3 regions of the Sporomusa aerivorans genome follow, and region 2 is predicted to be linked to each of the others. Evidence: riboswitches for the same ligand, from Rfam matches in the RefSeq annotation. Region 2 holds a riboswitch; each other region holds the start of a gene.
The links. A riboswitch is a leader RNA that binds a small molecule or an ion and turns the genes downstream of it on or off. The one in region 2 is predicted to bind cobalamin.
Positions count from the first base shown of each region.

Region 1: linked by a shared signal. The riboswitch ahead of cobT (nicotinate-nucleotide--dimethylbenzimidazole phosphoribosyltransferase) and the one ahead of SATMO3_RS05330 (hypothetical protein) in region 2 are both predicted to bind cobalamin.
Region 3: linked by a shared signal. The riboswitch ahead of SATMO3_RS07915 (nicotinate-nucleotide--dimethylbenzimidazole phosphoribosyltransferase) and the one ahead of SATMO3_RS05330 (hypothetical protein) in region 2 are both predicted to bind cobalamin.

Region 1 covers NZ_CP156926.1:5,306,567-5,316,983, reverse strand. The annotation lists gene SATMO3_RS25445 (AMP-binding protein) at 1-846, shown strand, start outside; gene lplT (lysophospholipid transporter LplT) at 839-2,002, shown strand; cobalamin riboswitch at 2,133-2,327, shown strand; gene cobT (nicotinate-nucleotide--dimethylbenzimidazole phosphoribosyltransferase) at 2,479-3,519, shown strand; gene SATMO3_RS25430 (nicotinate-nucleotide--dimethylbenzimidazole phosphoribosyltransferase) at 3,512-4,570, shown strand; gene SATMO3_RS25425 (GntR family transcriptional regulator) at 4,995-5,702, shown strand; gene uxuA (mannonate dehydratase) at 5,820-6,905, shown strand; gene SATMO3_RS25415 (mannitol dehydrogenase family protein) at 6,976-8,586, shown strand; gene SATMO3_RS25410 (PAS domain S-box protein) at 8,748-10,417, shown strand, end outside.
Region 2 covers NZ_CP156926.1:1,204,577-1,214,993, reverse strand. The annotation lists gene SATMO3_RS05350 (TonB-dependent receptor domain-containing protein) at 1-4,324, opposite strand, end outside; gene SATMO3_RS05345 (hypothetical protein) at 4,424-5,848, opposite strand; gene SATMO3_RS05340 (OmpH family outer membrane protein) at 6,047-6,505, opposite strand; cobalamin riboswitch at 6,755-6,939, opposite strand; gene SATMO3_RS05335 (hypothetical protein) at 7,006-7,197, opposite strand; gene SATMO3_RS05330 (hypothetical protein) at 7,209-7,442, opposite strand; cobalamin riboswitch at 7,454-7,652, opposite strand; cobalamin riboswitch at 7,872-8,053, opposite strand; gene SATMO3_RS05325 (N-acetyltransferase family protein) at 8,594-9,103, opposite strand; gene SATMO3_RS05320 (MATE family efflux transporter) at 9,249-10,417, opposite strand, start outside.
Region 3 covers NZ_CP156926.1:1,747,261-1,757,677, forward strand. The annotation lists gene SATMO3_RS07875 (gamma carbonic anhydrase family protein) at 1-191, shown strand, start outside; gene SATMO3_RS07880 (nitroreductase family protein) at 212-847, shown strand; gene SATMO3_RS07885 (hypothetical protein) at 902-1,369, opposite strand; gene SATMO3_RS07890 (DedA family protein) at 1,633-2,238, shown strand; gene SATMO3_RS07895 (glycerophosphodiester phosphodiesterase) at 2,377-3,528, shown strand; gene eutJ (ethanolamine utilization protein EutJ) at 3,704-4,519, shown strand; gene SATMO3_RS07905 (hypothetical protein) at 4,655-5,737, shown strand; gene SATMO3_RS07910 (iron-containing alcohol dehydrogenase) at 5,796-6,953, opposite strand; cobalamin riboswitch at 7,240-7,441, shown strand; gene SATMO3_RS07915 (nicotinate-nucleotide--dimethylbenzimidazole phosphoribosyltransferase) at 7,541-8,575, shown strand; gene SATMO3_RS07920 (PocR ligand-binding domain-containing protein) at 8,673-9,893, shown strand; gene SATMO3_RS07925 (response regulator) at 9,913-10,417, shown strand, end outside.

The DNA of each region.
Region 1 (10,417 bases), 2.4 Mb from region 2:
TTGCCGGTACTTAATGGTGTTGAAGTATTTCTTTATCCGAGTCCCCTGCACTATAAAATGCTGCCGGAAGTTGCTTATGACCGGAATGTGACCTTGTTGTTGGGTACGCCAACATTCCTGTACGGTTACGCCAAATACGCCCATCACTATGATTTTTACAGTTTGCGCTATGTTTTGGCCGGTGGCGAGAAACTTAAGGACGAGGTACGCCAAATGTGGCAAGATAAGTTTGGTATCCGTATATTTGAAGGTTACGGCACTACCGAGACGGCGCCGGTGTTAAGCCTGAATTCGCCATTGTTCAATCGGGCTGGAACAGTAGGCAGATTCCTGCCCGGTATCGAATACCGTACTGATGCGGTGCCGGGGATTGAAGCCGGCGGCAATCTAATAGTAAAAGGCCCTAATGTCATGGCCGGATATCTGCTGTATGGCAAAGGTTTTATACCGGCGCCGGTATGGTACGATTGCGGCGACATTGTGAGTATTGACAGTGAAGGTTTCGTCAGTATCAAATCGCGGCTCAAGCGCTTTGCTAAAATTTCAGGCGAAATGATTAGTCTGGATGCCGTTGAAAAAGCCGCCGAAAAATGCTTCGGCACCGACCGCAACGCAGCTATTAATGTACCGGATGATAAAAAAGGGGAGAAAATCATACTCTATACGATGCACCCCAATGCTTCCAAACAGGCGCTCCGGGCGTTTATGGGTCAGTCCCGTCAGAGTATGCTGGCAATGCCGGCGGAAGTTATTGTAATGGATAAATTACCTCTGTTGGGCAGCGGTAAAACCGACTATGTCACCCTTAAAGGCTTGGCAGTAAAGGAGGCGCAAGAAGATGCCTAGACTGTCGCCGCTGAGGGCGCTGTTTACCGCTCAATTTCTGTCAGCGTTCGTGGACAACATGATACTATTTATTATTCTAGCCATAATTAGGCGGGATGGTTATCCGGACTTTTACCTTTCTTTTGTACAAACTATTTTTTTAGCCTCTTATATTATGTTATCACCCTGGGTCGGACGTTTGGCCGATAGGAAGCCCAAGGCTGAAGTTCTTATCATTGGCAATATCGTAAAAACCGCCGGTGTGTTGCTATTGTTTGTTGGCTTTGATCCTGCGCTCAGCTATGCGGCCGTAGGCCTGGGGGCGGTTATCTATAGTCCCGCCAAATACGGTATATTACCATTTCTTACCCGCAACGGGGATGAACTGCTTAGAGCCAATGCCGGTCTGGAAAGTTATACAATTCTAGCTATTTTAGCCGGGTCGGTAGCCGGCGGTTTCCTTTCCGATCTGTCCATAACCCTGGCACTGGGAACTTGTGCGCTTTTATATGCCTCATCCATTGGCATTAATATCATCATACCTAAAGACGCGGGTAATAGAAGTATCGGCTACAACCGTGCAATTAGTGAATTTTTTGCAGATACGGCTGTACTCTTGCGTAATCCGCAGAGTCATTACTCCCTGATCGGGACAGGCTCCTTCTGGATGGCTTCGGCTGTGCTCCGGATGATTATCTTTGCGTGGGTACCGCTTACTTTGGGGATAACCAGTGGTACCGCTATCAGTATGATTATCGCTGTTACCGGCGTAGGCATTGCTGTCGGCGCATTGGTTACACCTTATCTGATTAGTATCAGAAACTATCAACGTACCGTTTGGTTCGGTTTGGCGATGGGGTTAGCTATATTAGGATTTCTTAAGATTACCAGCCTGCCGGTAGCCGTAGCCGGGCTGCTTATTGTCGGAGCGCTGGGCGGGATATACATAGTTCCCATGAACGCCTGCCTGCAGCAGGTAGGTCACCATACCATCGGTGCAGGCAAAACCATCGCCGTTCAGAATTTCATGGAAAATACCTTTATGTTTTTAGGAGTCGGCCTGTACACGCTGGCGACCAAAGCAGGGGTTGCAACCAATGTGTGTTTAGGGGCTACGGCTTGTTTTCTGCTGTTTTTGGTTAGTTATATGTTTTGGCTGGTAACTAAAAAAGCGTGATTTTTACACCATTTTGACGGCGATTGTTTTATGTCGGCAACCCCGCCCCCTATGACACTCTGCTGGAAAGTATCATTCAATATATATTGACGCCAGAGCGATTGCTTTGCTATAATGTCCACAGTTAGAGTTACATATGCGCGGTTAAGGTGCCGCCGGTTAACTGCCGGAGGAGAATAGGGAAGTCTGAGTATGGCCAAGCCATACATACGCGCGGGCCCGCCACTGTACCGGAGGAGAACTTGCATTTGCCACTCGTCAAGGGGAAGGCGCAAGCGTCGATGAACCGGGAGCCAGGAGACCTGCCTTACACCGTTTGCCAAACCTTCATGGAAAAGAGGGCTTTTTTGGGTACACCAAAAAAGCCCTTTGTTTTTTACCCACCCGCTCCGGTCGTTGCAAGGAGATACACCGAAGCAATCGCATGTCTTATCTTATACCTACAGCGTAAATCATACAAAACAATGGAGGTTATTATGGATTTATTGCAAGCAACCCTAGCTAAAATCACTGCTCCGGATACCGCCATTATGCAGCAGATACAAGCCCGCCTGGACAGCGTGATTCGTCCGGCAGGCAGTCTTGGCCGGCTGGAACAGATGGTCAGACAATACGCCGGCATAACCGGAGAGCTTGAGCCGCGCCTGCCGCGCAGCTGCATGGTAGTGGCCTCGGCCGATCACGGTGTGGCCCGCCAGGTCGTAAGCGCTTATCCTATAGAGACGACTATGCATATGACTGCCAATTACCTTATCTCCAAAGGGGCCAGTGCCAATGCCTTCGCTAATTTCAGCCAATCAGACATGGTCGTGGTTGACATGGGCGTGGCCGGTGATTTATCCCATGTTCCCGGTCTGTGGCACCGGAAAATTGCTTATGGCACCAGGGATTTTACCCAGGGACCCGCGATGACGCGGGACGAAGCCATACAGGCTATTGAAACCGGTATTGAAATTGTGAACACTAAAGTAGGTGAGGGCGCTACCTGTTTCAGCCTTGGTGAAATGGGGATTGGCAACACAACGGCCAGCGCCGCCATTGTCGGCGCATTCACCGGATTGTCGCCCGAGCAGATCACCGGGCGGGGAACGGGAATCTCAGACAGCCGGCTTGAGGTTAAAATCGGTGTTGTCCGCCGCGCGCTGGAGCTTAATAAACCGGATGCCGGCGACGGACTTGATGTATTGGCCAAGGTAGGCGGGTTTGAAATCGGTGCATTGGCCGGTGTCGTTTTAGGCTGCGCCGCCAACCGCTGCGCTGTGATGATTGACGGACTCAATACCACGGCGGCGGCTTTAATCGCCAACGCCATCCAGCCTGTCTGTCAAAAGTATATATTTGCCTCGCATCTGTCCGGCGAGCCGGCTCACATTATCGCTTTACGCCATCTTAATCTGGAGGCCTGCCTGGATATGGGGGTCCGTCTCGGTGAGGGGATTGGCGCTTCGGTAGCCATTGATATGTTGCGGGCGGCCATTAAATTGCTGGGCACTACAGGAGGTCAGACTCATGCTTAAAGATATTATTGCGGCAATAAAACCTTTGGATGAGCCGGCTATGGAACGCTGCCAGGTGCGTTTGGATAACTTAACCAAGCCGCTTAACAGTTTATATTCTTTCGAGCATATCGTCAGGCAATTGGCGGGAATTACCGGCAATTCCCGCCCGCGCAGCCTGAACAAAAGCATTGTCATTATGGCGGCTGATAACGGAGTGGCGGCTGATTTGGCCTGGAATAAGGCGCAAGTTACGACCCAGCAGCGGATCGCCGGCTTCTGTCAGGGCAGCGCGGCTATTAATGTGTTTGCCGAACATGTCAAAGCTAAGCCGGTTTTAGTGGATATTGGCGTAGCAGTTGATTTGCCGCCGTTGCCTGCTGTACGTCATGAAAAATTGGCCTATGGCACCGGAAATATAACGAAAGGGCCGGCTATGACCAGTGAGCAGGTGCTGCAGGCTGTGCAAACAGGAATCGAAGTTGCCCGGGAAGAAATCGCGCAGGGTGTACAGGTAATTGGTCTGGGCGAAATGGGGACCGCCGGACTGTTACCGGCAGTGGCTGTTACCGCTTGCTACAATGCCAGTGTACTTGCGGAATTATCCGGCTATGAAGCCGAATTGGTCAGTACAGCCCTGGCAGTCAACTCAACCTCTCCCGAGGAACCGCTTGCAGTGTTAAGAAAAGTGGGCAGTTTGACCATGGCCGGCTTGGTTGGCGTTATTTTAGGGGCGGCTGCGGGGCGGGCTGCAATCGTACTGGACGGTCTTGCTACCAGTGCGGCAGCTCTCATAGCCGTCAAGCTGGCGCCGCAAGTGAAAGACTACCTGCTGGGTTCGCATTTCGCCGCTGAGCCGGCGCACCGGGCAGCTTTGGAATTGCTAGAGCTACCGGCCTACCTTAAACTGGACATGAATTTGGGGGAGGGAACCGGGGCGGCGATGGGGATGTCATTGGTTAACGCTTCACTGCATGTTATCAATGATATGAAAACTTTCGGTGAAGCAGAGGTTGCAGTTGCCCAGGACGGACCGGGGGCATTAAAGCAAAGCCATAGTGTCAGGGATTAATACCCAGGAGATACAAAGTATTCAGCCGGCCGAAGACTGGTGGTATGATAACCATCACCGGGTTCCATTGCTTATATACCAGAAGAACTTGTCCGCCAGGAAATAAGGACTATCGGCGGCCAATCGATATTATGCCGACAATCGCCTACCTTATGGGTGTGACTGGCGAGGAATAGGGGCGGTCCGACATGGGGCGCAAGTTGCTCAATACCGGTAAAAATTTTGCCGTGCAGGGCTGGAGATTGCCGATAAAGCTATTAATAGCAGTTATTTTGGTAAGCGGTAGCTGTACGTAGATAGTATGCAGAAGGCGAGTCCCGGCTTCGCGGGTAAAGAGCCTTCTGCATTTTTAATATTGTCAGAATACAATAGATATGCTAGTATGGTAGTATGGTAGAAAACAAAAACGAGGAGGGGTTATGATTTGCTGCTTATCGAACAGAACCCTCAGGAGTCTATTCGTGAATATGTATACAGATTTTTAAAGCTAAACATTATCCATTTAAACCTTCCTCCCGGCCAGAATATATCCGAGCAGGATGTGGCAACGCAATTGCAAGTAAGCCGGACGCCGGTCAGAGAAGCGTTTATTAAGCTGGCGCAGGAGAATTTGCTGGATATTATTCCGCAAAAGGGGACGTATGTTTCTCTCATTGATACGGAGCAGGTGGAAGAATCCAAGTTTGTCCGCGAAACACTGGAGAAGGAAATCATTCAGCATGCCTGTACGCAGTTTCCTGCCGAAGAATTGTTTCAACTGCAATCCTCGTTGGCTTTGCAGGAATTATGTATTAGCGAGAAAAATTATCTCCGTTTTTTTGAATTGGACGAAGCGATGCATGGCATAATTTTCAAGGGCTGCAAAAAAAGCCGTACCTGGAATATGCTGCAGCTTATGAATGCTCACTACAATCGGGTAAGGATTTTGAATTTGAAAGATAAAGCCTTTGAATGGGACCAATTGCTTGTGCAACACCGGGAATTGGTCAGAGCCATAAGTGAGCAGGATATAGTCCTTGGCGCCAAAATTATCGATGTGCATCTTAACAAAGTGGTTGTTGATCTGGAACACTTGCGGGCCGAGCATAGTGATTATTTCATGCAGATAAAACGGCAACCCTTTTCTATATGAATCTAACCCTGGTATATTTCCGGCAAGATGCCAGTAATGCCGTGTAACGCTTGATACCGCTTGGCTGCATCCTGGCTGCCGGCTATAAAATAGGCTCAAAAATAAGGAGGATAAGTTATGCTAATGTCGTTTCGCTGGTATGGTAGTAAGCTGGATAAGATTCCCCTGAGCTATATCAGGCAAATTCCCGGCATGAAAAATGTGGTTAGCGCCATCTATCATATTCCGGTAGGAGAAGTATGGCCTTATGAAGATATTCTGGCGATTAAAAGCCAGATTGAAGCAGCCGGCCTCACTTTTAAGACAGTAGAAAGTGTAAACGTCCATGAGGATATCAAGCTAGGTTTGCCCTCACGGGACCGGTATATCGAAAATTACTGCATTACGCTGAAGAATTTAGCCAAAGCCGGTGTCGAGGTTGTGTGCTACAATTTTATGCCTGTTTTTGACTGGACCCGTACCGAACTGGCAAAGGAATTGCCTGACGGATCAACCGCTCTTTTCTATAATGAAAAAGTAATCAAGGGATTAGAGCCGGCCAAATTAGTAGCCGACATGGAGAAGGGGGCCAACGGGTTTGAACTTCCCGGCTGGGAAAAAGACCGGCTGGCTACCATTAAAAAGTCGTTTGAACTATACCAGGATGTTGATGAAGAGAAGTTGTTCGCCAATCTTAAGTATTTTCTGGCAGGCGTTATTCCCACTGCCGAGGAATGCGGCATCAAGATGGCTATTCACCCGGATGATCCGCCCTGGTCCGTGTTTGGTTTGCCGCGTATAGTAACAAGCAAAGTCAATCTGGAGCGCATAGTCAAACTGGTGGACAGTCCTGCCAACGGTCTGGCCTTGTGCAGTGGCTCACTGGGGGCCAACCCCGCTAATAACATGCCCGAAATTTTTGGCCATTTTGCGAGAACGGGCCGCCTGCATTTTGCCCATGTGCGTAACATCAAAATCTATGAACCGGGTGTATTTAGCGAGGTAGCGCATAAGGCCGACGACTCTTCGCTGGATATGTACGCTATTATGAAAGCGCTCTATGACGCCGACTTTACCGGACCGCTGCGGCCGGATCACGGCAGGATGATCTGGGGTGAAGAGGGCATGCCGGGCTACGGACTCTACGACCGGGCGCTGGGAGCCGTCTATTTGAACGGATTATGGGATGCAATTGACAGATGCGCGAAGGCTCCGGGTATTTGATACTATCCGGAATGAAGACTATGCAAAACTCTGAAGAAACTGTCATTGATTATGGGAAAGGAGCCGTAATGTGCTTACTCTCAGTAAAGAAAGTATAAAGAATGCAGATGCCTGGGAACAGGCAGGTATTGAAACAATCCAGTTTGATTACGAGCAAATGGCTGCTCTAACCAGGGAGAATCCGACCTGGGTCCATTTTGGCGCCGGTAATATTTTTCGTGGATTTATTGCCATGCTGCAGCAAAGGCTGCTAAACGAAGGTACGGTAAAAACCGGGATTGTTGTTGCCGAAACCTATGACCATGAAATTATTGATAAGATTTACGCACCTTATGATAATCTCGGTCTGCTGGCCGTTATGAATACCGACGGCAGCTTAGCGAAAAAGGTTATTGCCAGTCTTAGTGAAAGTCTGGTAGGCGATCCTGCCCGGGCAAAGGACTGGCAGCGGCTCCAGAACATATTTTCCAATCCAGCCTTGCAAATAGCCAGTTTTACCATAACTGAGAAAGGCTATAGCCTAAAAAACGCCGCCGGTGATTATAGTGCCGAGGTTCAATCTGATATGACAAGCGGGCCGGAGAAGCCCAAGCATGTTATGGCCAGAATTGCCTCGCTGGCTTATACCCGTTATAAGAGCGGACAATACCCGCTAGCCTTTGTTAGTATGGATAACTGCTCCCATAATGGGGATATCCTGCATAATTCCTTGGCCGCCTTTGCTGAAACATGGCATGAAAATGGCTTGGTGGAAAAGGGATTTGTCAGTTATATAAACAACCCCGACAAGGTATCTTTCCCCTGGAGCATGATTGATAAAATAACTCCCCGGCCGGCCGAAACAGTTAAAAATGCCTTAACTCAGGCCGGGTTCGCCAATACCGAAATTCTCTGCACTCAGAAAAATACATTTATAGCACCCTTTGTCAACGCTGAAAAATCGGAATACCTGGTTATTGAAGACCAATTTCCCAATGGTCGTATGCCGCTTGAGCAGGCCGGTGTGATTTTTACCGACCGGGAAACTGTGGACCGGGTTGAAAAGATGAAGGTATGCACTTGCCTGAATCCTCTGCATACAGCGTTGGCCGTATTTGGCTGTCTGCTTGGATATACGCTTATAGCTGATGAGATGCAGGATCAGGAGCTGAGACGGCTGGTAGAGAAGGTAGGTTATCAGGAAGGTATGCCGGTAGTTGTTAATCCTGAGATTATTGATCCCGCGGCTTTCATAAAAGAAGTAATCGAAGTTAGATTCCCCAACCCGAATATCCCGGATACTCCTCAGAGAATAGCCACAGACACCTCGCAAAAGGTGGGAATACGGTTTGGCGAGACAATTAAGGCGTATTGCGGGCGTTCAGATCTAGATATAAAAACGCTGACGTATATTCCTTTGGTTATTGCGGGTTGGTGCCGCTATCTGCTGGGGGTGGACGATCAGGGGCAAGCAGTGCTATTAAGCCCGGACCCGTTACTGGGTACACTGCAAAATCATCTTAGCTCAGTTCGCTTGGGAGACGTTAACTCCGTTGGTGATCAGTTAAGGCCGATTTTGTCTAACAAAGAGATTTTCGGATCAGACTTGTATCAAATCGGTCTGGGAGAAAAGATTGAAGGCTATTTTACAGAAATGATAACAGGACCTGGTGCTGTACGATCAACTTTAAAGAAATATTAAGCAAGAGCTCGAGTGCGGAAGAATATGCCAGCTACTCGAGCTTTTTTACGTTAGGATGGTTCTTTAACTTCATGGATAATATTGGAATTCAAAAGGAAAAATTAAGTTTATGAGGAAATATATAGAAGTAAAGTTTTCAATAGAATTGCGGGAGAAGCGATATGGAGTTAGAAGACAAGCTGTTTTTAATCGAAGAGATAAATAAACTGCGGCAGCGGGTTCATTTACTGGAACAAGAAAACGCCGGTCTAAGGCGGGCGTTATCGGAAAGTGATGAGAAGCTGAGCACCTTGGTATCTGCAGCTCCCGATTTGATTTGCTTTAAAGATAAAAATGGCAGATGGATTGAAACCAATGCTTTTACATTAAATCTGTTTGGTTTGCATAATTGCGAGTACAAAGGTAAAACAGATTCGGAGCTTGTAAATGTGTGCAAGAATTATCCGGACTTACTCAACCTCTGTATTTCCACTGACAGGTTAGCGTGGCAGAAGGGTGAAACGATACGTGTGGAAGAGGAAGTAGTCAGGCAGGATGGAAGAGCAATAACCTTTGATGTTATTAAGGTGCCTATCTATTATCCTGACGGCTCTCCTAAAGCACTCATCGTTATGGGAAGAGATGTTTCATCGCTAAAGGAAAATGAGAAACGTCTGCGACTTATTTTGGAAAATGCTCCTGTTATGATGCTTGCCGTGGATGAAACCGGCCAAATAGTGGCCTGGAATAAAGAATGCGAACGGGTAACCGGTTTTACTTATGACGAAATTGTTAATAACCGGCAAGCCTATTTAATGCTTTTTCCCGATCCGGTCTATTGGGAGTATATAATCCAGCTTTTTGTCTCTCGGGGGGCTGGTTTCCGGGATCTGGAAATTACTCTGAACTGCAGGGACGGTAGTAAAAAGGTTATTTCCTGGTTTAGTATTTCAGACAGATTTCCGGTAACTGGCTGGAAGCTATGGACTTTTGGCGTAGATATAACTGCCCGCAAGCAGATGGAAGAAATGCTCGAACGACAGCAAAAGGAATTTAAAAGCCTGGCGGAAAACTCACCAGATGTGATTATTCGTTTTGACAAGAATTTTAATTATCTGTATATCAACCAAGTCATAACAAGGTATACCGATATTGAGCCCACTATGTATATAGGCAAAAGTTTGGGAGAGATGGCATTAAATGCCGACTCTGCCACTACCGCAAGGATTTGGGAGAATGCAGTGGCAAGTGTTATTAAAACCAAAAAAACAGTCACCATTGAGTCAAAGCTTAAACTGCAGCCGTTCGCCAATCAGCTCATTTTTTATCACGCGCGTTTTATCCCCGAATTTACTGATAATGGGACTGTGGAATCGGTGCTTTGTATCATTCAGGATACTACGGAGAAGAAGATTTTGGAAAGGGAACTAGGGAGATTGGAGCGGCTGAATGTGGTTGGGGAGATGGCCGCCAGTATCGGGCATGAGGTTCGTAATCCCATGACTACGGTCCGTGGCTTTTTGCAAATGCTGACTAAAAAAACAGACTGCAGGCAATATGCCGAATATTTTGCAATTATGATTGAAGAATTGGATAGGGCTAATGCGATCATATCCGAATTTCTGGCTCTGGCTAAAAATAAGGCTATTCACAGAGAATTATGCAATCTAAACGAAATAATTAATAATATGGTACCGCTACTGGAAGCAGATGGTTTAATGGCAAATAGATATATAAAAACCTGTTTGGCTGATATACCGGCATTGCTTATTGATCAAAAAGAAATTCGCCAATTGCTGCTGAATCTGGTGCGAAATGGTATGGAGGCTACGCAAGCCGGCGGAACGGTGAC
Region 2 (10,417 bases):
ATTGCGCCACTTTCCCCAGATAATGGTATTCAGTAAAGGCGCTGAGTCTGTCGCCGGGGAAGCGATAGCCGAGGCGGACATTGTACTCCCACTCCGGTATCCAGGGGAAGGTCGATCCGGCCCGCCAGGACGGCCCGGTCACCAGCGAGGCTTTGGAGCCGCTGGCGGTGATGACCGAATCATTCCAGGTGGCGGCCAGGAGGAGATCCCAGCGTTTCCACCTCATTTTACTTTCCAGCTCCAGACCCTGAATGTTGCCGGCGGCCAGGTTAGTATAGTAGCCCCAGCCGTAGAAATCAATCGAATAGCTTGATAGATTCTTCGCGCGGCGGTTGAAATAGGTCAGCGTCACATCGGTGTCGGCCGCAAGCGCCTTGCCCTGCCAGTTGGCGCTGACGTCCCAGCTGGTACCGCGTTCGACAAAGCTATTCAGCAGATACTGGGGCTGGCCTGCAATATTCCGGTACATTTCCCAGCGGGATTTGACATTGACGCCGTCGCCGAAAAGCTCATACCAGTTGGGGAATTTGTAGTAGGTGCCGTAGGTGCCGCGGAAGGTCCAGTGCTCGTTCTGCACTTTTTTCAGTCCTAAGCCGTAGGAATACTTCCAGGAACCGAGATCAGGATCGCCCAGATCAACATCCATATCCATCTTCTGCGCCCGCAAAATCGGGGTGAAGAACAGGCTGCCGCTCTTGTTGAGCGTCATAGTATCCTGCACCTGCAGATGATAGTTGTTGGTCTGGTAATGCTCTTTAAAATATTTTTTGTAAAAATCCCCGTCATTGCCCACGCTGGAAACCTTAGGCGGCCATCTATCTAGATTATGGGTATCGACATCCATGGTTTCGCGGGAACCCTTGAGTAAAAATTCCACCAGATGATTGTCCCCCGCTTGCCAGCTCCCATCGATAGTGCCTTCGTAGCGGCGATTGCGGAAATCGTTGTCGGCGGTCAGGAACCAGGCGCCGTTGGCCGATTTGGTCTGCGAGCTGGCGGCGCGTTTGAGCTGATAGGAGGTATCCAGCTTCCAGCCCCACTCCAGATTGCCGTCCGTCTGCCGCCGGCCGAACTGGAATTCGGTCGTGGTGGTATTGAGCTGCCGCTGACGGTATTTATTATAGATACCGCCAAAGGGAAGACCCTCATCAATAAGTTCCTGCAAGGGCACGTCGGCATATTGAGTATAGGTCGATTCCGGGAAGCTGGTTTTATTCTCTTTCCAGGTCAGTTTGGCAAACCAGTTGTCATCCTGCCATTTAAGAAGGGCGTCGGTGTTCTGGTAGTCGTTGTACAGGCGATGGCGGTCCTGGGTGGCGGGGTCGTATGCCTGCAGCGCGTGCAGATTCTTATAGCGAAAATCGCCTCTGGCCTGGTCGCGGTTGAGGGCGAACAGCAGGCTGCCGCTGCCGGCGGGCGCCGTCAGTTCCAGGTTGCCGGTGTAGCCGCCGAAGGAGCGCACGCCCTGGGTGATGCTGCCGCTGGCGTCCTGCGGCTTTTTGGTGACGATGTTGATGGCGCCGCCAATGGGGGCGCCGGCGAAACGGGCCGGCACATAACCACGGTAGACCTCGATGCGTTCGACGTTCTCCACCGGGATGGTGGCCAGGTCGACGGCCACGTCGGCGTTGGAGTTGACCAGCACGCCGTCAATGTAGATGTTGACCTGACCGCCGGTTGAGCCGCGGACGCGGGCCACGGTGTAGTGGCCGGTGCCCTGCAGGCGCTGCACATAGACGCCGGGCACGGTCTGCAGGAGGTCGGGCAAATTCTTCATCTCACCCTTGTAGTCGGGCACATGGATAACCGAGACGGTGCCGGGTGAGAGCTTTTTCTCCCATTCGGGGCGTTTGGCCTCGACGACCAGCGGGGCCAGGGCGTAGCTGCCCGGCTCACTGTCAGCGGGCACGTCCCGGGCCACGGCCGGTGAACCGGCAGGCTCCGTTGCCGGCTGAACCGGGCTTTGGTCCGTTGCCGTCGCCGCCGGGCTGTCCCCGGCAGTATCCGGTTCGGCAGCAGGAGCCGTACCGGCTGCCGCTGCGGCTTGGCCGGCCTGGACCGACGGCTGGGCGGAGCTGTTTATGGCAGCAGCCGCCGCCGTGACAGCAGCGGCCGTTTCCGGCCGGCCGGCTGCCAGGTTCCGCTCTGCCGCGGCCGCGCCGGTATCCGCCGCCGGGGCGGCTGCGTCCGTGGTTTTCCTGCCGATCACGGTCTTAGCGGCCAGCGCTTGCTCCCAGTCTGTCAGACTGCCTGCCGGGGGCGCGCCGCGGGCTTTCTCCGGCCCGTTGAACCGCCAGGCCATGCCGGCGTTGACCTGCCAGTCGGTGTTGACCTTGCCGCCGGCCGTCTTGGTCAGCTCGACAAAGGCGTTCTGGTCCCGGCCGGTCTCAAGATTGGCCCCTACGGCGAATTCATACCAGGTGTCCTTGCCGTTCAGGGTGTTGACCGGCAGGCTGGTCACCGCATGATATGTACCGCTGCTGTCCCACGCGCCGGCGTCGGCGCTGGCGCTGCCGCCGTCCTTGAAGTCGTGGTTGACGGCGGCCTTGGCGTACAGTACGCCCTTTTTGCCGTCGCTGGCGAATTTGCGGCCGGCGGTGACGCCGAAGCGGCCAATCAGCATGTCCATCTTGTCCTGATTATAGCGCATGCCGTTGTCCTGGATGTAGCTGTAGCTTTTCATGGTGCCGTAGCTCAGGCCGGCCTGGGGCTCCAGGTACCAGCCGCCTGCCAGCTCTTTCTGCAGGCCGTAGCGGAGACCGGCGCCGTAGGTCCAGGTGCCGTAGTCGTTGGCAAAGAGATTGCCGTCCGAGTCAGAGAATTTATACTTGTTGCTCAGCTTGGAGCCGCGGACGGTGACATCAAGATAATGGCCCTTGTCCCCCAGCCAGCTGGTGTAGAGGCCGAGTCCGCCGCTTTTCAAGTCGCCGCCGGCGCTGCTGTACAGGCCGTCAGCCGTCCGGTGGAAGTCGGCGTTGGAGTTGAGCTGGCTGAGGAAGAGGCCGGTGTAGAGCCTGCCGCCGTAGAACTTACCCTCACGCTGCTTGTCATAACCGACCTGGATGCCGTTATAGCTCTGGGCGAAATCAGACCCGTAGGCGCCGGCGAAATCATATTGGCCGCGCCAGACCTGCGCCCAGGCCCCGTCGGCACCGCCCGCTTTGCTATGCTGGCCCAGTTGGCTGGCGGCACGCAACGTTTCGCCCCGCTTCCAAAACAGGCCGTCCTCCATCCGCCACAGGTTGCGCATCGCCAGCTGGGCGTTGGCGGCGCTAAACACGCCCTGGGAGACAAACTCACTGCGGGTGGCCGTCCAGTCGATGCTATAGTATTTCGTGGTGTTGTCGGTAATGACCCCGGTAGCGGCATCGGTGGTGGTGGTAGTGCTGGATGTTGAATTCAATACCGGCACAAAGTAGTACTTGTTCAGTGAGCTGTCAATATAGTACGGCTGGTCGGCGGTAAAGGCAAGACTGCTGGCCGGGCTGGTGGTCAGGACGGTCCCGTCCGCCGCCGTGGTGGAGATAATATTGTATACGTTGACAACATTGTTGATGGTTCCCGTCACCACCGGTGCGGTGGTAAGCGCCCAAACATCGGTGGAAGAGAGCGCGTTTGTCGCATTCAAACCGCCGCCGGTATTTTTGTTGTAGCGGATCTGCAGCAGCACCGTGGCCACGCCGTCCGGCAGTTGTATCTTATCGCCATAAAACGTGACCTTATCGCTTTGCAAGGTATCAGTTCTTACGCCTGTATCACTATTTATGGCATACTTGCCGCCGCCCACATTCAGACGAATGATGGCGCCATTGTGCAAAATGGCCTCGCCTACGGTCAAATTCCGCACATAGGCTCTTGCGCCATTGTTATTAACCGTCCAGTAGGTGGCGCCGGCCGGGTAGGTGCTGCTGTCGCCCAGCGCCTCCCCGTATTTATAGGACAGATCCAGGATGGCGCCGGATTCCAGTTCCAAACTTGTTACCCCAATGCTACCACTTACCGCATCCATCGGCCGCCAGATGCCACCGCTGAGCACAACAATTGTACCGCTATAGGTGACATTCAGCGGGATGCTGGTAGTAGTGGAACTGGTATCGCTGTTCTGGTATTTCAGCGCATAGGTGGTCAGGGTCGAATAGTCCTGACCGGGGCCGATGGTAAAGCTTCCGCCGGCCATGGAATTTTTGTCCACAGTCTCGCCGGTTATTTTCGGCGAAGCCTGCACCGGCGCCGCGGCCAGGAGCGCGGCCGAGACGCAGGCCACTAACAAAGCGCGCCGCTTGTTGCCCGCGGCGCCTGATTTCTTTCTTTTGCTCTTGCGCAAAACTTTCTCTCCCTCACTGCATAAACGATAAACTAAATACGATTCCGGGAAAATATCAAAATGGTGGAGGGGAGAATTCCCCTCCACGGAAAGCTAAAGTTAGGACTTGGCTTTGGCTGCCGCCACTTCTTTGATAAACCGTTCCCGTTCGAAGAGGGCCTGCGCCGAATTGGAGGCGAAGGCCGGTGCGACATAACCCTTGAGGGTAGTCACAGTGGCTGTCTCGCCCTCGTAGATGGTGGCGAAGTTGAGGCCCGGATATTGTCCCGAGGTAAAGGTGCTGAGGGCGGTAATGCCGCCGGCGTTGACGATGGAGCCGCCCGTATCGTAAACGGCAAGATCATTGCCCTGGGCCATCCAGGTCTTGCCGGTGCCGTTGGAGAACCACAGCGCCCAGTAGTAGCCATCCTCGCTAGCCGTGTCGGCCACCGGCGATGCCTTACCTGCCGTAACCAGACTGCTTAACAAAACATTGCCAGCGCCGGTAAGGGTGGTCATGCTGGTCGTATAGAGATGCCAGTCCATAACCCAACTGGAATTGAACGTGCCAATCAGGATGTACGCCGTGCTGCCGTCGCTACTGAAGCTGAGCGCGCGGAAGTCATATTTGTCCGAAGCAGGATCACCGGCACTTTGCGCCGCTTTGAGCAGATCGGTTACGGCCAGCGTGCTCTGGTTTACCTTCTGGATGCGGGAAGCGGTGTTCCATTGCCCGCCGGTTGTGCCGCCATGCTGCGGGCCGCCCGCGGCCGTCAGGATCAGATCGCTGCCATAGGCCTGAATGCTGAAGGCGTTGGGGGCCGGCCAGCCTGAGCCTATCAGCGAGGTATAGGGGCCGATATAAGCTACCGGCGTGGTGCTGAGCGCGAAGTCCAGCTTCACCACCGTGCTGTCCAGGTAGGCGGCGGTAGGCGCCCCGGCCGACAGGTTCTTGCCGTTGATGAACAGGGCGTACACATATTCGCCGGTGATCTCCAGGTCCACGCCATAGGACTCATTGTCGTCGGTCAGGTCCGGGAACACATAGGCGCCGGACTGGACGGTGTAGGTATCGCCGTTGGTGCCGCTGCTGCGCACGCGGAAGACAAACTTACCGTCATAGTCGATGCCGTAAATGTCCACAACACCGCTGCTGACCTCTCTGGTCCTAATGCAATAAGGGTTGGTAACGGTTTTTGTGCCGACCGTCAGGGTGACCGGCCCGGCTACGGGATCGCCCCAGGTATTGGGCGAGGTGTTGTCCGCATCGGCGGCATAGAACAGCCAGGTGCAGGTCGCGGTGGTGCCTGACCATACAAGCGAAGCCACCGCGGCCCGGTTGAGGCCGGCGCCGTTCTTGAAAAACAGGGGTTTGGGATCAGGGCCGATCGGGGTGCTATCGGTACTGCTGTAGGTCGTCCTTACCCCCTTGTGCACGGTAAGGGAAGAGGCGGAGTCGTCAAATGCAACCGTGCCGATATCGCCGCTGGCAGGACTTACCGAATAACTATACGTACCATACATCAGTTTGCTGTCAATCGCCATTACAAATCACACTCCAATTTTTTATTCTACTTTACCCTGCGACCGTCAACAACCAGACGGCTGCTGAGGCCGGTTCCTTGCTGACCATGGGGAAACGCCTCACCTCCTTGTCGGATTTTCCTTATCGCAGCCTGGCCGGGCGCCGTTATCGCGTCCGGTCAGGACGAACAGGCTCTATTATGCTGTCGCCGCTGCTGCTTATGGTTTTAGTTTCGCAATTACGTCGGCGGTAATGTCGGTGCCGCCGTAGGCCACACTTGCTGCGTCAATAACGGCTGCCAGTCCCTTGTCTGCAGCCACGGCCTGGATGGCCGCGCCGATTTTATCGCTGACAGGCTGCATGAGGGCGTCTTCTTTTTGCGCTTCCGTGCGGGCGATTTTATCATTCAGGGCTTGCCTGGCCTCGGCCGGCAGGTCTTTGGACTGTTCGTCGTACTCTTTTTGCGCCGCCTGGCGCAGGGTCTGAAGCTGTTGCATAAGCTCCTCAATGCCGGGATAGGCGGCGAATACCTGCTGCCGGTTGACGTAGCCGATGCCAGCCTCCTGCTTGTCCTTGGCTTTGGCGGCCAGCGCCGGCGCGGGCGCTGCCAGGCCGCATACGAAAACGGCAGCGGCAATGAGGGAAATCATTCTTATGGCTTTTGCGATTTTTTGCATGTGTCTGTTCCTTTTTCCATATTTTTATAGATTTTCGGGGACAACCGGGCTTGTACGCCGGCCAGCCGGTACATACAGCCGGATTGTATACGATAATGCCAATAAAGAAAACACGGCTTGCGTCGAGCCTTTGGCGAAAGTTATACTTTCTATCAGGACAAAAAAACTCCCGTGACGGGAGTGTTACGGCAGCCTGGGAAGAACCTTTCCCGGCCGTGCGTAATCCCCTCCCTGTCTCTCGCAGGTACGATTGGTGATTGCCGGACAGGCAGTTCTCCTGACTTGCGGATCATGGCAGTTGCCGCGCCTTCCCAAAGCCCAGGCTCCAGTGGCGTATTGCGGGACTGCTCCCCGTTACAGTGGCGGGACCGTGCTGGCTTTGCACCAGACTTCCCTATTAAGCCCCGAAGGGCACCTATCCCTTACCCTATGCGGTTGTGTTATGCCTATTGCCAGCCTATGCCGGCTGTCATAAAAATATAACGATAATATAGCGCTAATTATTTGCCCGTCATTCTACACTTGACGCCAAACGCCAGGTATTCTTCGAGCGCCTCAATGATGACATTCTCCTGTGAGTCGCCTGCAACGGCGCTCTCCAGGGCTTCGCTGACAATGTGCCTGATCTGCTCGGCGTGATAGCCGCAATCCAGCAATTTGCCGGTTAACGTTTCAATCTTTTGCTGTTTCATCCTCTACCCCTTCAACCGGACAGCAGAGCCTCACTTCCTTCTCCCTGTCTTATGCGTAATGCTTTCGGCCTGGCGCTTGGCTTTTTTCCTGTTCTTGGCCGGCCAAGCGCCAGTATCTCAGGCTGCTGTCTTCCCCACCCTCCTTTTCGCTCTGCTTGCACTGTGCCGATAAAGAAATACACAGCATGGGCGCTGCCGCTATGCGCCTGAACATAACGGCCACCGCGCAATCTTCTCCCTGTCAACCGCAGTTCATCAAAAGATTGTCGGTACAGGCAGTTCTCCTGGCTCCAGATCCTCCTCAGCCCGGTCTTCCCGGCAGGTTGTCTACCTCTATCGCCTGCCAGTGACATGGTCGGACTGAATCCCTGTTACAGTGGCGGGACCGCGCCGGCATTTAACCGGTCTTCCCTATTAAGCCTTGCATGGAAGGCACCTGTACCCGCTATTTACAACCACCCGGCTAAAACCGCGTTTTGACACAATTGTGTCGAAACGCAACTAAGTTAGGTGTAAAAAATCCGTTCTCCTTGAAAAGTTCTCTATTGTACGCTCACAACCGGCAAATTAAAAAGAAGCCTCCTGTGATAACAACACAAGGAGGCTTCCGCTTGAATTCCCAAAGATACCGTCGGAAAACACGCATCGAATCCCCTCCCCATACCTCGCAGGTCAACGGTGATTGTCATACAGGCAGTTCTCCTGGCTCTGGATCGTCACTCGGCCAAACCTTCCCAGGATTGTATCCCAGTGGTATTTCATGGCTCTGCTCCCCATTACAGTGGCGGGACCGCGCCGGCTTTGAACCGGACTTCCCTATTAAGCCCCGTAGGGCACCTGCACCAAAGTATTAAATTTTTCCTTTGTTTGACATTATCGTAGCACAAATATTCCCGCTTGTCACACTTTTTCGCTCGTCTTATTTTGACATTTTTCACTGTTTTTCCGCATAAAAAATAGCGGCATGACAGCCACTATTCCTCATCAAAGCCTGTTGGTCTGTTGCATATTTTACAGTCTATGGGTATAATATAAGAAAAGGACTGACGTGCGCTAACACGCCAGCCCCACAGGCTGTCTAACCGGAAAACGGTTAGCCCAAATTCGTTGTTATTTAAGAAATAATCGCCGCTATTTGAGCACAGGGGCGGTTATTTCTTTTTGGTCGTGACCAATACCATGAGCGCGGCAAATGCAACCGCAAATTTCAATGCCTCATAGATACTCATCTTACCACCCCCCTTCCTTAAAAGGAAGGGGCTAACCGTTACCCCGGGCAGCCTGTACTCTTAGTATACCGTATTTTCCCAGAACGAAAAAGAGATTCTTGATACTACGCGCCGCCTCTATGCAGGCGGCCTTTTGCTTTCCCGCCGCCGGGGCACTGCGGCACTGGTTACAGCCACTTCTCCATATGGACAAGCTCAGCGCTGCCACCTTCGTCAAGGGTTATGACAAAGCCCTCTTTTTTCCAGAAGTTGAAGCCGCCCGGTAAAAATCTATGAGTATGCAGGTACATGATGGCATATCCCTGTTCCCGGCAAAAGGCTGTCATTTCTGCCAGCAGTTTAGCGCCCAGCCCCTGCCGCCGCAGGCGCTGATCAATATAGCACCGCCCTACTTCCGCCGTTACCGGCAGGTTATAGCGGCCTTTCAGCAGGGCAATCCGGTCATTGTACGTACAAATTGCGGCCGTCCCGGCAACTTCGCCTGCCGGGGTGAATATTCCCCACATATTGCAGTTTGCCGGCTCTACATACCGTTTCTCCAGCCCCCAGACATCCTCGGTCATAGCCGGCTGGCCTTCCTGGGAGAATAGTTCTTTAAGCTGCCGCAGTAAAAAGCTTTGCACAGCCTTAATATCTGCCGGGCGAATAGGACGGATAACCAGGTCTTCTTTGTTCATGGCGAACAACGCTCCTTTCAGATGCGAATCCTGTTCAAACAAACGGGAAATATGTCGAATTTTTTTCAGCGCTGCACGCCTGCGCTGTCAGTTCATAATTGGTGGCGGCTATGCCGCGCAGTCATAGGCTTTAGTCGCTGTCAGCCTACAATTTGACGGCGGCGGACAGCCTGTCCACAGATTTATTCAGTCCCGGCAAATACAGCCATAAAAACAGCGACCGCCCCAGGCTGAAAACAATAAAGGCCAGCCATACGCCGTGGTTGCCCAGGCCGGGCACACCTGCCCACAGGCAGATAAAGTAGGCGGCGAGAGAGTACAGCATGGAGTTTCTGACCGGACCGGCTGTCGTGGCGCCCGTAAAGATGCCGTACAGTTGCAGTCCCCAAAACGCGGTCAGCGGAAATACGGCGATCCAGGGCATATACTGCTGCGCCGCCTGCCGAACCTCCGGGATCGTGGTAAACAACCGGATGACCGGGTCCCCGAGGAAACTGGCGCTCAGGGCCAGCAGCGCTGCCGTCAGCCCGCCCCAGAAAGCCGTCAGCGTAATGGTTTTGCGGTAGAGCGGCCGGTTTTTCTCGCCAATGGCCTGTCCCACAAACACAGTGCCGGCATTGGCGATGCCGCCGAGTAAGTTGGCCATGACAAAATGGAGCTGCATAAGCACGGCATTGGCCGCTAAGACCGTGTCTCCGTAGCGGATGCCATAAACGGCGACAAGGTTATATACGGTAAGCAGGCAAGCCGTCCGGATGAACAGGTCCCGGTTGACTTTCATCATAGTCAGGAAGGCGTCCGGGTCAAATAACATCGCTGGCGTAAGCCCGTCCAGGCTGACCACATGCAGGTTGCGTATCAGCACAAAGCCGATACAGGCGGTTGCCATTTCCGCCAGCAGAGTCGCCGCCGCCACGCCGTCGGCATCCAGGCCGAAGCCGATAACCAGCAGCAGCGCCAGCAGGATATTCAACACGTTCATCAGCACCTGCAGAAAGAGGGAAAGCTTGACTTTGGCCATGCCCAGCAGCCAGCCGTTCATTACATAATTGGCCAGCACAAACGGCGCTCCCCAGATCCTGATATCGTAGTAGGCGCCGGCCAGAGCGCCCACGGTTTCACCGGGGGACAGCAGGGCAAACGCCACGGTTTTGATCGGCCACTGCAATAGTACCAGCAGCACGCCAAGCAACAGGGCAATAAGCATTGGTCTGACAAGCGCCAGCGTAATGGCCTGCTTGTCGCCGCGACCGCATGCCTGGGCGCTGAACCCGGAGGTGCTGACGCGCAGAAATCCCAGCAGCCAGTATAATG
Region 3 (10,417 bases), 540 kb from region 2:
TCCGTGAAAACCAGATTGTGCCGCCGCATTCCCTGGTTGTCGGTGTCCCCGGCAAAGTCGTGAAATCAGTGACTGAGGAGTGGGACAGTATTCACGCTCAGGCCTTGAAATACAAAACCCTGTGGACGGAACGCTATAAAATCATGCCCGATGCAGGCGGGGAACGCTATCATGGGGAAAAAATCGTATAATTGTCAAGGAGGGTGCTAACATGGAATTGGAATTTATTAAGAAACGCCATAGTGTACGGCAGTTTACCGATGAGCAAATCCCGGAGCAAACCATCAGGGAAATCATCAAAGCCGCGACCTGCGCGCCATCCGGAAAAAACCAGCAAAATTGGCATTTTGTCGTGATTACCGATAAACAGAAAATCGCCGAGATAGCCCGGCTGGTTGAGGCCAAAAACACCGAACTGAGTACATATTTGCGCGATGAGGCCAAACTTAAGAGTTTCAAAGGCACTGTCGGTTATCATACTGTTTTCAAAAATGCGCCCGTGCTGGTCCTCGTCTATGCCGGCCCTTATGAAACCATTGCGGATATGCTGCTGGCCGACGGTGTTATGCCCCGGGAGGAGGCTCTGCAATACGGCAAACAAAATCCCGGTATTCAAAATATTGCCGCCGCCATGGAGAACCTGCTGCTGGCTGCCGCCAGCTTAGGCTACGGGACTTGCTGGATGACCGGCCCCACGTATGCCGCCCGGGAAATTTCCGACTATATAGGTTTTGCCAAAGAGGGGTACTATTTGGCAGCCATGACACCGCTGGGGGTCCCTGCCAATGCAAAAGCAACAGGCACGCCGCGCAAGCCGCTCGAAGACGTGCTGACAATTATTAATTAAAGAAACAGAAAACGGGCAGAAAGTGCTGCAAAGCATTTCATGCCCGTTTTTTTGCTATTCAACCGTGACCCATAAATCAACGGCCCTGGCGGTTTCTGTGCTGTTTGGAATGATCTGAAGTTTTCCCTTGCCGGCCTTTACGGCTGTAAAGACTGCTTTGCCGGTGCTTTCCTGATTGGTGTCCTGTTTCATAATATCGCCCCAAAAATTATCGCCTGATGATGTGAATCTGGTAGTCTTGGTAACGCCGGGGGCAGGCTGAAGTATCAGTCTTTGCCCAACCTTCATTTTGAAGTTGTTGGCAGAAAGCTGTACTTTATCGGCAGCGCCGTAATTATAGGTTACGACAACATCATTTGTAGGCGTCGGGACTGTTTGCCCGTCAGGGGGGGTTACAGTGTGCGGCGGCTGGGGCTGAGGCTCTACCGGGGTGAGATTATTGGCGCAGCCTGCCAGGAGGACGGAAAGCGACAGCAACAGTACAGGGAGAATACAGCGGATTTTGCAGAAATGTTTTTTCATATAAACCTCCTCCGATATGAAATCCAAGATTAATAATAGTATGGGGCGGCTTAACAATATTTATAACGCCGCCAGCCATGTAAATAGTGTGAGAACCGTATGACCGGGATTTTTAGCCGACGGCTAACCTGCAGATGAGGTTAGAACCCCACCTGAATCTCAGTCTTTTTTTTACGGTCGTTAAGCATACTATTATTTAATATTGCCGGAAACAATAGTATTTGTGCAGCAGTAATTATAGGAAAAATGGAGCTTGGTCGCAGATGGAACAAACGGCATTCGCCTTGGCAAATACAATGGGGGGGAATATCTATGCAGCGATTTTTGCCGCCTTGCTGCTAACCGGAATTGGCTTTCCCTTCCCCGGTGAATTGACATTAGGTTTTACCGGTTATTTGCTTTTTACCGCTCAGGTAAATTTTTTGCCTGCTGTTATTGCCACTGCAGCAGGCGACTTACTGGGAGCATTACTCGGCTATGGGATTGGTTTTTTTAGCAGATCGCAGCTGGTTTCCCGCTATTTATCTTTTCTTACACCCTCAGCCGGCAAAATGATGGCGGTAACTGGCTGGCTTGAAAAGTATGGCATTTTGGCTATCCTGTGTGGCAGGCTGCTGCCTGTCGTTCGCGGGGCTGTCCCCATCCCGGCCGGTTTTGCAGCTATGGATATAAAAAAATATGTTGTCGGGAACATTTTTGGCTCAATTATTTGGTGCAGCGTTCTCATTTACCTGGGCTTTTTTCTGGGGCATAGCTGGCAGCAGATAGCCGGGTTTGCGAGCCGGTTCGGGCTGGCAGCCGCCGGCGTTTTAGGCTTGGGGCTGCTGGTATGGAGGTTGCGGCGTTATAAGCAAAATGAGGCTCCGTGATATATGCTATAAGGATTACGCTGTCCCTGCTAAAATTGTGTTAATATAAAGATAATCTTCGCATAACAATCCCCAGGTTTTTCCACAATATAATCTAATTAGCACTGGCAATATTTCAAAAACAAGGGGGAGAGTAAGATGATTATCAGCAAAAAATACTGGCAGCGTTTCCTGGCGGCAGGCCTGGCGGCAGCGATGATGGCAACTGGAGGGGGTGTGCTGAAAATGAGCTCGGCTGAGGCCAAAGCCATTCCGCAAATTTTTGACTTTGAGGCCCATCGGGGCGGGCGGGATGCCCGGCCGGAAAATACGCTGATAGCTTTTGCCTATGCCATGGAACTTGGCGTAACGACGCTGGAGATGGATATGCAGCTGACCAAAGACGGCAGGGTGGTAATCAGCCATAATCCTTTTATGAATGCCAGCCTGGCTAAGGGGCCGGACGGTTCCTATGTTACTCCGGGCAAATATGATATCCGCACCATGACGCTAAAAGAGATAAAACGATTTGACCTCGGGACCATGAATCCGGCCGCCGGGGATTATTATGAAGGTCATGGTAAAACGCAGTTGTCTTTTCCCGGAGCTGCCATGCCGACGCTGGAAGAAGTATTTGAGTTAGCCAATGCGTACGGTAACGCAAATATTATGTTTAATATTGAGACAAAGTCCTATCCTGATCCGGCTTTTCCGGAAGCAAAAAACAATCCTGACCCGGCTGTGTTTGTAAAAAAAGTACATGAAATCATTAAAAAATACCATATGGAAAATCGGGTTATGCTGCAGTCTTTTGACTGGCGGACCTTGAAAGAAATGAAGAAGCTGGATCCCAACATTACCCTTGTGGCGTTAACCTGTGAACAGCCATCCTGGGGTCGTGACAGCATGTGCCGGCAGGTGGGCGAGCCGGGAGCCTCGCCGTGGATGGGAGGCATAGATATTGACGCTTACAAAGGCGACTATGTGAAAGCGGCTAAAGCGGCCGGCGCCGACATTGTGTCGCCCTACTGGGAGGAATTGTCGCAGGAACTGGTAAGCGAAGCCCACGGGTTAGGCATGAAAGTTGTGCCGTGGACTGTGAATAATCCGGTCAAAATGAATATGCTGATCGACATGGGCGTGGACGGTCTCATTACCGATAAACCGTGGATACTGCGTGAGGTGCTCTTAAAGCGGGGAATTGCCGTCGCCGAGCCGACAGTTAATGTTAACAGTCCTTATCATACCGGCACGGCCATTGTCGCCGGCGATACCAAAGTACTGGCAAAAGGCGGCGACTCGGCCGAATAATGGATCTTGATATGAAAAAAAGCTCGCTGGTTTTCGCCAGGGAGCTTTTTTGCGCAAAAAATTAAAATATCCTGTCAGATTTTTATGATTATGGTAACAGGTATTTGCTTCTGATGCGAGGAATCAAACAAAAACGGATTTGCTTAATGAAGGGGTACTCCAAGGGGGTTAATTAATGGAAGCCTATGAAAAAATCTATAGACTTAAGGAACTGATTGAAACTAAGACTGCCGCTGATTTACCCGGCCCTTATAAGGTCGGGGTGGACCTGGGAACCGCTGATGTTGTGCTGGTGGTTACCGATGAGGCCGGTAATCCGGTTGCCGGCAGTTTGCGGTGGGCTTCGGTCGTAAAAGATGGCCTGGTTGTAGATTTTCGCGGCGCCATGACGATTGTTGAAGAGTTAAAGACCGAGGTTGAGGCGATTATGGGTGTTACTTTAGACAAAGGCGCCACGGCCATTCCACCGGGCACCGTCGGCCGGAATGCCGCCGCCTGTGGTCACGTTATTGCCGGCGCCGGTCTGGAACCTGTATGCCAGGTGGATGAGCCGGTGGCTGCCGCTAAAGCTCTCAATATTTCGCATGGTATAGTGGTCGATATCGGCGGCGGTACAACCGGGATAGCCGTCTTGCGGAGCGGCGAACTGGTTTTTACGGCTGACGAGCCAACAGGCGGCACGCATGTGTCGCTGGTTCTGGCCGGCGCCTACAAAATTTCATTTGAGGAAGCAGAGCTTTTAAAACGGAATCCCGCCCAGCACCGTAAAATTATGCCGGTTATTATGCCGGTCATAGAGAAAATGGCGACAGTGGTCAAAGACATGCTGGCCGGCAAAGAAGAATTCGCGGACTATCCTGTTTACGTAGTTGGCGGCACGGCGTATTTAGAGGGATTTGAAAAGGAATTCGGCACAGCCTTTGGCCGCGAAGTTCATGTTCCGCCCCATCCCTTGCTGGTTACACCTTTAGGTATTGCTATGTTTGGCTAAAGAATAGAACATATTTAACAGGGTTAATCACATTCTTGCGCTTCTTAGCTTGAACTGCAGGATAAATGAGACGTACATGGAATAAAGCACAAGCCAGATGCTGGTGCTTTATTCTTTTGTGTGGAGGGATGCATTATGTTGACAATGCAGGACTTATTAGTAGCTATCGGTGTTGTAATCAACGCATTGCCGGGAGGGCTTTACGCATTGACTTTCGGTTTCGCCTCTGTCCCGACGGCAGCCGGTTTTATTATAGGTGCTGTCGGCTGTGGCTTGCTGGGCGTCGTGACCCCCATATCTTTTCAGGCGGAGACGCTGACGTTAGCGGGAACCATGGGGCGTACCGTTCAGGAAAGAATCTCTATGATATTCCTGGAGGGTGTTATTCTTCTTGCCGTGGGACTGATGGGGTTGTTTAAGGTTATTGTCGGCTTTATCGGACCGGTGATTACCAATGCTATGATGGCCGGTGTTGGTATTGTCCTGGCCAGGGTAGCTGTCGAGATGGCTGCCAGGAATCCCTTTGTTGGCGGTGCGTCTATTCTCGCCGCTGTTGCAACTTATTACCTAACGGCCAACCCGGCCGATAAGCTGGTTTATACGATTGTAAGCTGTGTGGCTGTTTCCTCGCTGGTTAGTGTTTTTCTTAACAGGCGGCAGCCGCTTGCGGTTGACGCAAGCCGTGAACGCTTTGTGCTGCAGAAGCTGGCGTTTAACAAAACCGTTATCCGCGGGGCGCTGGGGTTGAGTGCTCTTAACGTGGGGGCCAATATTGCCTTTGGCAACATTACAGCCCAGACACTGGCTAAAACCGAGATCAATCTCGATCATCTGACAATAATCAGCAGTATTGCCGACATAGTAACTTCGTTGTTTGGCGGCGCACCGGTGCAGGCCATTATTTCCGCTACTGGGGCTGCGCCTCACCCGCTTGCCGCCGGTGTTCTCATGATGGTTATCATGGCCGCTATTCTAGCAACCGGCTTGTTGGTTAAGATTGGCAAATATGTGCCGAATGAATCTATCGCCGGTTTCCTGCTGGTACTGGGAGCTATTGTTACCGTACCCATTAATGCCAGTCTGGCTTTAAGCGGTGGGATCGAAGGTCCGGACAGCATTGTCGGCGGCGTTACCATGACAGTTACTGCCATTGCGGATCCATTTATCGGGATGCTTGCCGGCTTGCTGGTAAAATTCTTAATCAACAGCCTGGGGTAGAAGATGAAAAGAAGAGTGAGGTCTCTGACGCTTAGCGCCAGGGAGCTCACTCTTCTTCTCACAATATAGACCGGTAAATGGCCTCTATATCCTGCTGGGTGCCTTGGCGGGGGTTGGTCAGGCAGCAGACGTCTTTAAGCGCATTTTCGGCAAGCTTTGGTATGTCTTCGGCCTTAAAGCCGCGCAATTCCTGGAGTTTCGCCGGTAATCCCAGTTCTTGGTTTAATCCTTTTATGTGGGCGATAAAGCGTTTGGCGCTGGTTTCCGCCGACAAGCCCTGCGTATCAATGTCGGCGGCATGGGCCAGATCGGCGTATTTGGTTACGGCTGCCGGCAGGTTAAATTCCATAACTGCCGGTAACAGGATGGCATTGCACAGTCCGTGCGGCAGATTATAAAAGCCGCCAAGCTGATGCGCCAGGGCATGTACATATCCCAGGCTCGCGTTATTGAAGGCGATTCCCGCCAGGTATTCAGCGTAAACCATGGCTTCTCTGGATCTTAAATCGTTGCCGTCGCAGTAGGCTGTGGCCAGATTGCCGACAATTAGCTCAACAGCTTTTACCGCTTTGCAGTCGGTTACCGGTGTGGCGTTTGTCGACACATAAGCCTCGATGGCATGAGTCAGCGCGTCCATGCCGGTGGCTGCCGTCAGACCAGGCGGCATACCGGTCATAAGTTCGGCGTCGCTGACGGCAATGATGGGAGTGACATGCCAATCGTTAATTGTCATTTTTACATGACGTTCTTCATCGGTGATGACACAGAAGCGGGTCAGCTCGCTGCCTGTACCGGCCGTAGTATTAATGGCGATAAGCGGCGCTGCCCGTTTCTGGGATTTGTTTAAGCCTTCGTAATGAGCGATTTCGCCGCCATTGGTAGCTAAGAGCGCAATAGCTTTGGCGCAGTCGTGAGGCGAGCCGCCGCCAAACGAAATCAAAAAGTCGCAGCCGTTATCCCTGAGGAGTTTTAGCCCGTAATTGACCTGATTCACGGTGGGGTTGGGAGAAACATCTTTGTAGATTATATAAAATATACCTTCCTCGTCAAGTAGTGCCAGGAGTTTGTCAATCAAGCCGGTCTCGACAAGAACCTTATCGCTGACGATCAGCGCTTTGCGAAACAGCATTGGTTTGATGTAACTGGTGATTCGCTCCGTGCAGCCTGTTCCCAGTATACTAATCGGTGTCATAAAATATTCAAAGATCTTTTTCATTGACCACAGCCCCCCTTTTCCTTTAAGTTCTTAAAAACAATAACACCGTTTTTTTATTTATGCAAGATCCCGGACGGCAGTTGGCGCGATGTCGGCAATAAAGTGACAAATCACAACAACTGACAACCATATGGCAGATACCGTAACAGGCTATGTCAGTAAGAGCAAGACCGGGGAAATAGTACTTTTTTGGCCAAATGCTTTAACATCTTGCGACAAGCTCCAAAGTGGTAGACAGCAGAATGCTTTAGGTGTAAAATTGAGCCATCAAAGAAACAACAAATTTAATATATGCCACCATACAGGTGCCTCTTATCAGATAAGAGGAGAATAGGGAAGTTCGGAAGGATTGCTCACAATCCTTAAACGACGCGGTCGCGCCACTGTAATCGGGGAGAAATATCCTACTATGCCACCGGGAACCGGGAAGGCCAGGATGTTTTTATGATCCGTAAGCCAGGAGACCTGCCTGTCTTGGCTGTTATTTACCCCCGCGCCAGGGGTAGTACCGGAAGGACAGGATTTTAAGAAGATAAAACCCTAGCCCTTTTGGGCCAGGGACTTTTTATTTTAAAGGGGGAAATGGCATGAATTATCGGAGTGCAGTAGACGAACTGGTGGATGGTGCAGCAAAACCGGTTAACAGTCTGGGGCTGTTAGAAAAAGTATTTAAAAAAATGTTATTGGCTTGGGGTACGATGCACCCGGAAATTAAACCCTATCATTTGATTTTTGCCGCCGATAACGGAGTTGTGGAAGAAGGCGTTGTTACCTTTCCGGATGAGATCACCTACCTGCAGGCGCAAAACATGGTAGACGGGCGAGCCACTATCAGCTGCTTCTGCACGGCTAATCAGGTGCCTTACTCGGTCATTGACATTGGTATTAAAAATGAAAAACGGGTAGGCATAGACCGGCGGGTGGCAGCCGGCAGCAAGAACTTCATGAAAACCGAAGCCATGACGCGGGACGAATTTGCTAAAGCGTGGCGTATCGGTCAGGAAATGGTGGGGTATGCCGTGGACCAACATGGTGCTAACCTGATTTCCTTTGGGGAAATGGGCATCGGCAATACAACAACTTCGTCGGCTGTGCTCCATGCCATGACCGGTATATTACCCGAATTTGTTGTTGGCTACGGCGCCAGCGGTCCTAACAGCGATGTGCTGAAAAGAAAATGTGTGGTTGTGGCCAAAGGCGTGGAGCGGCACCGCGAAACCTTCAAATGCATTGAAGATATTCTCCGCTGTGTTGGCGGTTTTGATATTGTGGCGATTTGCGCGGGAATGACCGAGTGTGCAAACCGGAAAATTCCGTTTGTGATTGACGGTTTTATTACGGCTGTGGCATTTGCTTGCGCATCCCGTATTCAAAAAGAGGTTGAAAACTTTGGCTTGCCTTCCCATCTTTCCAAGGAACCGGGGATGAGCTATGCCATGATCTTAGGCAATATCCTGGCCGATGATGTTCCTATCCGGGCAAACATGGCCTTGGGAGAAGGGACCGGAGCCATTTTAATGATTGGTATGCTTAAAACCATGGCTTATACCATGTATAATATGGCCAGACTCTCTGATTTCGAATTAAGTAATCCGCAATCAGAGCAATTGGCAGCCATTTAGCGACACTTTTTGACGATTGTCTGCGCGCTTAGGCAGGAATCGGCAGCTGGAACAGCTAAAATAACCTCTTACGAAAGTGTTCGCAGGGGGAAATATAGTGCAAAACTATAAACGGTTTGTTTTGTCGGAAATTGTTAATACCCAGATACTGCAGGAGATTCAGGACAAGTTTTCGGAGACTACAGGCATTTCAGCTGTTGTGGTTGACGCCGATGGCAAACCTGTGACCAGACCCAGCAAATTTACCGAGTTTTGCGATTATGTCCGGTCCTTTCCCATAGGATTAGCCCGCTGCATGGCCTGTGATGACCGGGGTGGCCGCGCCGCCGTGGAAAGACAGCGTCCGGTCGTGTATCACTGCCATGGCGGGCTGACCGATTTCGCCGCGCCCATTATTGTGCAAAACGAGTATGTCGGAGCGTTGCTGGCCGGACAGGTCGTTTTACCGCAGCAGGGGTATGATGCCAAAGAGGAAATGTTTAACCGCTTATTGCCGGCGGGCATGGATACCGCCATTTTGTCAGACTTGTTTGACAAAGTGGCCATTATTCCGGAAAACCGGCTTAAAGCGGCTGCCGATTTGCTGCATATCATGGCCAACTACATTGTGGAAATGAGTGTAACCAATGTGGTGCAGCAGCAGTTGATGGAAGAACTTAAAGCCAAGGCGGAACTGGAGAACTTACTGCGGGCTGCCGAAATGAAGGCTTTGCAATCTCAGATAAATCCCCATTTTCTGTTTAATACACTCAATACCATTGCCCGCTTGTCATTGCTGGAGGGGGCGGAACGCACCCAGGAAGTTGTCCACTCACTTTCCGACTTGCTGCGCAATAATTTGCGGGCTATAGAAGAGATGCGCACTTTAGAGGACGAAATCAAAACCATCGATGACTACCTGACAATTCAGAAGGTGCGTTTCGGGGACCGGATTCAGGCTGCCATTGCCGTACCGTCTGAATTCCTGAAAACATCGGTTCCGGCCTTTAGCCTCCAGCCGCTGGTGGAAAACGCCATTATCCACGGACTGGAACCAAAAAAGGAAGGCGGTCATATCCGGATCAGTGGGCATACTGAAAACGATAACATAGTCATTAGGGTGTCAGATACCGGTGTCGGAATTTCAGAAGACAGAATTGGAGCCATTTTTCGCAATGAAATGCGTTCCCGGAAAGGGCATACAACCGGACTCGGAGTCATTAATGTCCATAAGCGTATACAGCATTACTTCGGCGATCAGTACGGCATTCATATTGAAAGCAGAATCGGTAAGGGGACAGATATCTATATTACCTTGCCGCCGTCCGATTACCGATAAAAGATAAGGGAGACACAATATGTACAGACTCTTGATTGCCGATGATGAACTGCTGGAACGGCAGGCGCTCAGATTTATAATTGAAAAGAACTGTCCGGATATTCAGATAGTTGCAGAAACCGGTGACGGGAAAAGTGCTGTGAGCATTTCTGCGGAGGAAAAGCCGGACATTGTGCTGATGGATATTCGTATGCCGGAACTGAATGGACTGGAGGCGGCCCGTGCTATCCGGTCAATGCTGCCCAATACCGCTATAGTTATGTTGACTGCATTTGACGAATTCAGTTATGCCAAAGAAGCTCTTTCCATTGGGGCTGTGGAGTACTTACTCAAGCCGTTGCGTCCCAAAGACTTGCTGCAGACGCTGCAGTCTGTCGCTGAGAATGTCGGCAGGCGTAAGCGGAAAGAACAGGAAGAAGCCGAGCTTAGAAAAAACATCGAACACGCCATGCCGTTTATCAAGAATTCTTTCATTCAGGACCTGATAGCCGGCAAGATTACTGATTTGGCGAATTTCCGTGAAC